Regions from separate parts of the Kitasatospora sp. NPDC056783 genome, predicted to be linked through region 1. Evidence: riboswitches for the same ligand, from Rfam matches in the RefSeq annotation. Region 1 holds a riboswitch; the other holds the start of a gene.
What was found. Region 1 has a riboswitch for cobalamin ahead of ACFRMQ_RS09695 (prenyltransferase/squalene oxidase repeat-containing protein). Riboswitches for the same ligand answer to the same signal wherever they lie in the genome.
Positions count from the first base shown of each region.

Region 2: another riboswitch for cobalamin. It lies ahead of ACFRMQ_RS33050 (CoA-acylating methylmalonate-semialdehyde dehydrogenase); the one in region 1 lies ahead of ACFRMQ_RS09695 (prenyltransferase/squalene oxidase repeat-containing protein).

Region 1 covers NZ_JBHUAF010000043.1:492-3,641, forward strand. The annotation lists gene ACFRMQ_RS09690 (hypothetical protein) at 1-981, opposite strand, end outside; cobalamin riboswitch at 1,114-1,190, opposite strand; cobalamin riboswitch at 1,281-1,412, shown strand; gene ACFRMQ_RS09695 (prenyltransferase/squalene oxidase repeat-containing protein) at 1,516-3,150, shown strand, end outside.
Region 2 covers NZ_JBHUAF010000353.1:3,109-6,258, reverse strand. The annotation lists gene ACFRMQ_RS33055 (AraC family transcriptional regulator) at 1-630, shown strand, start outside; cobalamin riboswitch at 739-930, shown strand; gene ACFRMQ_RS33050 (CoA-acylating methylmalonate-semialdehyde dehydrogenase) at 1,104-2,603, shown strand; gene ACFRMQ_RS33045 (acyl-CoA dehydrogenase family protein) at 2,600-3,150, shown strand, end outside.

The DNA of each region.
Region 1 (3,150 bases):
GGGCGACGGGCTGGTGTCGGTGGGCAGGTACTTGAAGCCGCCGCCGGGCTTGAACTGCTGGGCGATGAGGAAGTCGACCGGGGTCTTGCCGGTGCCGCTGGTGAAGTCGGTGCCTTGGGGGTTGATGCCGCAGGCGTTGAGGCCGGACACGGCCCAGCCGTTGGAGTCGGTGTTCACGCCGAACATGGCGTTGAAGGCGCCGGAGGAGGCGAGCTTGCCCTTGAGGAAGTTCTTGGCGGCGACGATCGCCGAGTCGGTGTTGGGCACGCCGCCCGCGCACAGGGAGGCCATGGCGGCGCCGGTCATGTCGATGTCGCTGCCCTGGGCGAGCGCCGTCGGGTCGCCCGCGGCCTTGCCGTAGTTCCAGCCGCCGTCGTTGTGCTGGTTGGCGCGCACCGCCGTGACGGAGACATCGAGCAGGGGCTGCGGGGCGCGCTGGGCGCCGGCTTGGGTCTTCGCCCCGGCCAGCGCGAGCAGACCGAAGACGGTGCCGTTGAAGTTGGCGGACGGGCCGTAGTAACCGGGTTCGGTGGTCTGCCAGTAGGCGGAGAGGTCGGCGAGGAGGTTGCGGCCGGGGCCGACGCGGGCGGGGTCGATGCCCGCGGCGTAGGCGTTGAGGATGCCGCGCTCGTAGTCCGTGGCCACGGGCGAGGTGCCGGGCCAGCCGGGGGCGGCGAGCTGGTTGCGGTAGACGAGGCGGGCGTTCTTGCCGGTGTCCCCGCCGGGGGTGACGTCGGCGGCGGCCGTTCCGGCGGCGGCGAGCGCGCTGAAGGCCCACTCGTTGGAGAGCCCGCCGCCGGTGACGTAGCTGCCGTCGGCGGCCTGGAGGGACTTCAGGTACGTGACGCCGGTGCTCTTGGACGTGGCTATCTGGGCCGGGGTGGCCGTCGCGTGGGCGGGGACGGCGGAGAGAAGCAGGGCAGCGGCCGCCAGCGCGACGGTGGTCGTCGAGGCGGTGCGGGACGGGGTGAGGAGGGGCACGGGACAGGCTCCTTGGGGTGGCGGGCGCCGACCCTGCCCCGGAGTTCCCGCGTCCACTCGGGGCACGCGACTGCCGGAGCGGTCGCCGCCCGGATCGCGTGGGCCGGCTTTCGCCATGGTGCACGGCCGGGCGGGCATTCGGGCTCGGGACGGCACGATCGCCACCCCACACCGCTGCGCGTCAGCCCCGGATTCGCACCGGGTTCCCCCACTCGGCCACAGCGGACGCTACCGCAGGTTCCGTCGTCCGGCGAGGTGATGTGAGCGACCTGACGCCCCATTGACTCCCTGTCGGACAGCGTGGTCTGATGAACCGGTTTTTTGCCCTCGGCATTCAGGGGAAGCCGGTCCGACTCCGGCGCTGACCCGCAACCGTGGACCCACCTGAGGGTGGGTGAGCCGGAATGCCTGGACCGGGGGTCTGTTCACAGAGCACTTGCGTCGTCGCGGACTACGACGCGGTCTTGGCAGCCCCTTCCCGGGGCGCCGTGGGCTGCGCCGTCGCCTCCCGTGTCGACCGACCAGGGAGCCGTCGTGAGGGTCAGCAGCAATCGCACACGTCACAGAAACCGGGACCTCGCCTCCCTGGTGATCGCCGGCACCGTCGCGGTCGCCGCCTGCGGCACGGTCCTGCTCGGGCACCCCGGAACCGCGGCGGCCGACCCGATCGAGGAGTGCACGGCGACGACGGGCGCGATCGTCGCCGTCGACTTCACCCACTGGGGCGGCGGCGTCGCCCGGGGCTGCGACGCCCACCCCACGACGGGCATGAACCTCCTGCACAACGCCGGTTTCACCACTGCCGGAACCGAACACGACGGGCCCGCCTTCATCTGCCGGCTCGGGACCGGGACCTTCAACGGCGGTGTCCAGTACCCGACACCGGCCGAGGAGCCGTGCGTCAACACCCCGCAGGCCACCGCGTACTGGTCGTACTGGATCGCCGAACCCGGCCAACAGACCTGGTCCTACAGCCGGTTCGGCGCCGGCACGCAGAAGCCCAAGCCCGGCGAGGTCGAGGCCTGGGTCTACGGCGGCACGGACATCGGTGGCACCAGCGGGGCGCCGAGCTTCACCCCGGACTCCGTCCGCGCCAAGAACGGCGGCCCCTCGCCCTCCGCGTCGCCCTCGGCGACCCCGACCCCGACGGCGAGCCCCACCGGGCCCTCCGCCACCGGTGACCCGGCCGCCGCCACGGCCTGGCTGGCCGGTCAACTCGTCGGCGGCGACCACATGGAGAACTGGGCCGCCCCGGGGCCGGACTACCCCCGGACCGCTCTCACGGCCATCGCGCTCGCCGCCGCGGGGACGCAGGACCCGGCGCTGCGCAAGGTGGTCGCCTTCCTCGACGCCCATACCGACGCGTTCCTGCGCCCCGACGGGCCGACCGGCACACCGGACACGCGGGCCGCCGCCCTCCTGGCCCTCGTCGCCGAGAGCACCGGTCGCGACCCCCGCACCTTCGGCGGGCGGGACCTGGTCTCCGTGCTCACCGACCACGTCTGCGCAGGGGCGGGAGAGAACGGCAAGTGCACCGCCGCCGGGGACTTCCTCGGCGCGTCCTCGCCCTGGGCACAGTCCCTCGGCGTCATCGCGCTCCAGCGCGCCGGTGTCGCTTCGCCCGCCCCGGCGCTCGCCCGGTTCACGACGCTCCAGTGCGCCGACGGCGGGATGGCCGGATCGATGATCATCGCCGGTGAGCACTGCGAATCCGATCCGGTCACCACCGGCCTCGCGGTCCTCGCCCTGCGCACGGCCCCCGGCTACGAAGCGGCCGCCGAGAAGGCCGCCGACCAGCTCGCGGCGAGCCAGCAGCCCGACGGCTCCCTCCCCCCGTACGTCGGCGCCCCCGGCGACACCATCAGCACCGCGAGCGCCGCCCAGGCCTTCCGGGCCACCGGCCAGGGTGGCCGCAGGGCCGCCGCCACCGCCTGGCTCGCCGCCCGCCAGGACAAGGACGGCGGCTTCGGCCCGGACGCGTCGACCACCGACCCGGACGCCGCCGCCACCGAGCAGGCCGTCCTGGCCCTGACCGGCACCGACCTCACCAGCGTCTGGCACGATCCGAACGGCGCGACTTCCACGCCGACCCCGCCGGCGGGGAGGAAGCCCGACGCGGCCAAGGGCGGCGCCTACCTCACCGACCCGTCCCGCCTGATCGACGGTCAC
Region 2 (3,150 bases), on a different contig from region 1:
GGCATCGACCTGCCCGTCTCGCTGCTGCCGGTGCCGCCGCGTCGGCTGCGCGACCTGCTCGGGCGCAGGCTCTCCTCCAGGGCGGGAACGGGCGCGCTGCTGGCGGACTTCCTTCTCGGCCTGGACCGCCAGGCCGCCGGTCTGCACCCCGTCGAAGCGGCGCGTCTGGGTGCGGTCGCGGTCGACCTGGTGTCGGTGTGGATCGCCGGGGAGCTCGACGCCGAGCGCATGCTGCCCGAGGAGGCCCGGCGGCGGGCCCTGGTGGAGGGCATCCGGGCGTTCGTCCGCGGCAACCTGCACGACCCGGGGCTGACCCCGTCCGTGATCGCCGCCGCCCACCACATCTCCGTCAGCCATCTGCACCGCCTCTTCGCGCGCCGCTTCGAGGGGGAGAGCCTGGCGGGGTTCATCCGCGACCAGCGCCTGAGGAAGGCCCACCGCGAACTCGCCGACCCGCTCCTGCTGGCCCTGCCGGTCCACGCCATCGGGGCCCGCTGCGGCATCCCCAGCCCCTCCGGCTTCAGCCGCGCGTTCAAAGCCGCCTACGGCCTCTCCCCGCGCGAACACCGCTGCCGGGCCCGGTCCCTGACGGCTGGGTCCCACGCCACCGGCCGGTCCCTCGGTGAGTGAACGCCCTGCTGGACGGTCCGGCACGGGCGGCCCCGAGCGTCACGGGGCCGCCCTAGTCGGGGTAGCGGGCTCCGATGGCGCAACGCGTGCGCAGACCTCTGGACTTACTAGGACGTCCAACTATATGGTCGACGGCAGGTCCGCGGTGTCAGGGAAGCCGGTGTGAGTCCGGCACGGTCCCGCCACTGTGACCGGGGAGTTCGTCCTCGCAGATGACGGCCACTGGCAGCCAGCCGGGAAGGCCTGGGGGCGGGCGTGGATCCGGGAGTCAGGATACCGGCCGCGGGTGGTTCGTGTTTTCCACGAGGATGGAGACGACACGCATGACTCCGGGTTGCCCCCGCTTCTATGCCGTGCCGACGATCGCGGTGACCTCGCGTCACTGACGGTTCGTCAAGCACCGCCCACTACAACGGTGATGGCGGTGTGATCTCCATTCCTCCTCTCCCTGCGCGTGACGAGAGAAGGAACCGATGGTCCGAGAACTCACCCACTTCGTCGGCGGCAAGCACACCGCCGGAACGTCCGGTCGCTTCGGCGACGTCTTCGACCCCAACACCGGCCGGGTGCAGGCCCGGGTGCCGCTGGCCGACCGGGCCGAGGTCGAGGCGGTGATCGCCGACGCCGCTCAGGCGCAGCCCGAGTGGGCGGCCTGGAACCCGCAGAAGCGGGCCAGGGTGCTGCTGCGCTTCCTGCAACTGGTCGAGCAGGAGAAGGAGGACCTGGCCCGGCTGCTCTCCGCCGAGCACGGCAAGACCGTGGCCGACGCCCACGGGGACATCCAACGCGGCCTGGAGGTCGTGGAGTTCGCCGCGGGCATCCCGCACCTGCTGAAGGGCGAGTTCAGCGACAACGCCGGCACCGGCATCGACGTCTACTCGATGCGCCAGCCGCTCGGCGTGGTGGCCGGAATCACGCCGTTCAACTTCCCCGCGATGATCCCGCTCTGGAAGGCCGCACCCGCGCTGGCCTGCGGCAACGCGTTCATCCTCAAGCCGTCCGAGCGTGACCCCTCGGTGCCGCTGCGGCTCGCCGAACTGTTCCTGGAGGCCGGGTTGCCGCCGGGCGTGCTCAACGTGGTCAACGGCGGCAAGGAGGCCGTGGACACCCTGCTGGAGGATCCGCGGGTGGAGGCGCTCGGCTTCGTCGGCTCCACCCCGATCGCCCAGTACGTGTACGCGACGGCGGCCGCGCACGGCAAGCGGGCGCAGTGCTTCGGGGGCGCGAAGAACCACATGATCGTCATGCCGGACGCAGACCTCGACCAGGCCGCGGACGCGCTCGTCGGCGCGGGCTACGGTTCGGCCGGGGAGCGCTGCATGGCCATCTCGGTGGCCGTCCCGGTGGGGGAGGAGACCGCGGACGCCCTGGTGGCGAAGCTGGTCGAGCGGATCGCCGCGCTCAAGGTCGGGCGCTCGGACGACCCGGAGGCGGACTTCGGGCCGCTGGTCGGCGCCGACGCGCTGGCCAGGGTCCGGGACCACCTGGACCTCGGGGTCCGGGAGGGCGCCGAACTCGTGGTCGACGGGCGGGACTTCCGCCTGGAGGGGCACGAGGACGGCTTCTTCCTCGGGGCCTCGCTGTTCGACCGCGTGACGACGGACATGCGGATCTACCGTGAGGAGATCTTCGGTCCGGTGCTCACCGTGGTCCGCGCCGCCGACTACGAGGAGGCCCTGCGGCTGCCCAGCGAGCACGAGTACGGCAACGGCGTGGCCATCTACACCCGCGACGGGGACACCGCCCGGGACTTCGCCCGCCGGGTGAACACCGGCATGGTCGGGGTCAACGTGCCCATCCCGGTGCCGATCGCGTACCACACCTTCGGAGGCTGGAAGCGCTCCGCGTTCGGCGACCTCAACCAGCACGGGCCGGACTCGATCCGTTTCTACACCCGCACCCGTACCGTCACCTCGCGCTGGCCCTCCGGGGTCAAGGAGGGCGCGAGCTTCACCATGCCGACGATGGGATGAGCGCCGTGCACGACCTCACCGAGGACCAGCGCGCCATCGCGGAGACCACCCGGGCCTTCGCCCATGAGCACCTCGCGCCGCACGCCGTCGAGTGGGACCAGGCCAAGCACTTCCCGGTGGACGTGCTGCGCAAGGCCGCCGACCTCGGCCTGGCCGGGGTCTACGTGCGCGAGGAGTCCGGGGGCTCCGGACTCACCCGCGCCGACGGCGTGCTCGTGTTCGAGGCGCTGGCCACCGGCTGCCCGTCCATCGCCGCCTACCTCTCCATCCACAACATGGTCGCCTGGATGATCGACCGCTACGGCGACGACGCCCAGCGAGCCCGGTGGCTTCCGGGGCTCAGCGCGATGGGAACCCCGGCCGGCTACTGCCTCACCGAGCCGGGCGCGGGATCGGACGCCGCGGCGCTGTCCACCCGGGCTCGCCGGGACGGAGACCACTGGGTGCTGGACGGCGTCAAGCAGTTCATCTCGGGTGCGGGCGCCGCCCAGGTGTACGTGGTGATGGCCCGCACGGGTGGACCGGGGGCCGCAGGGGTCTCCGCCTT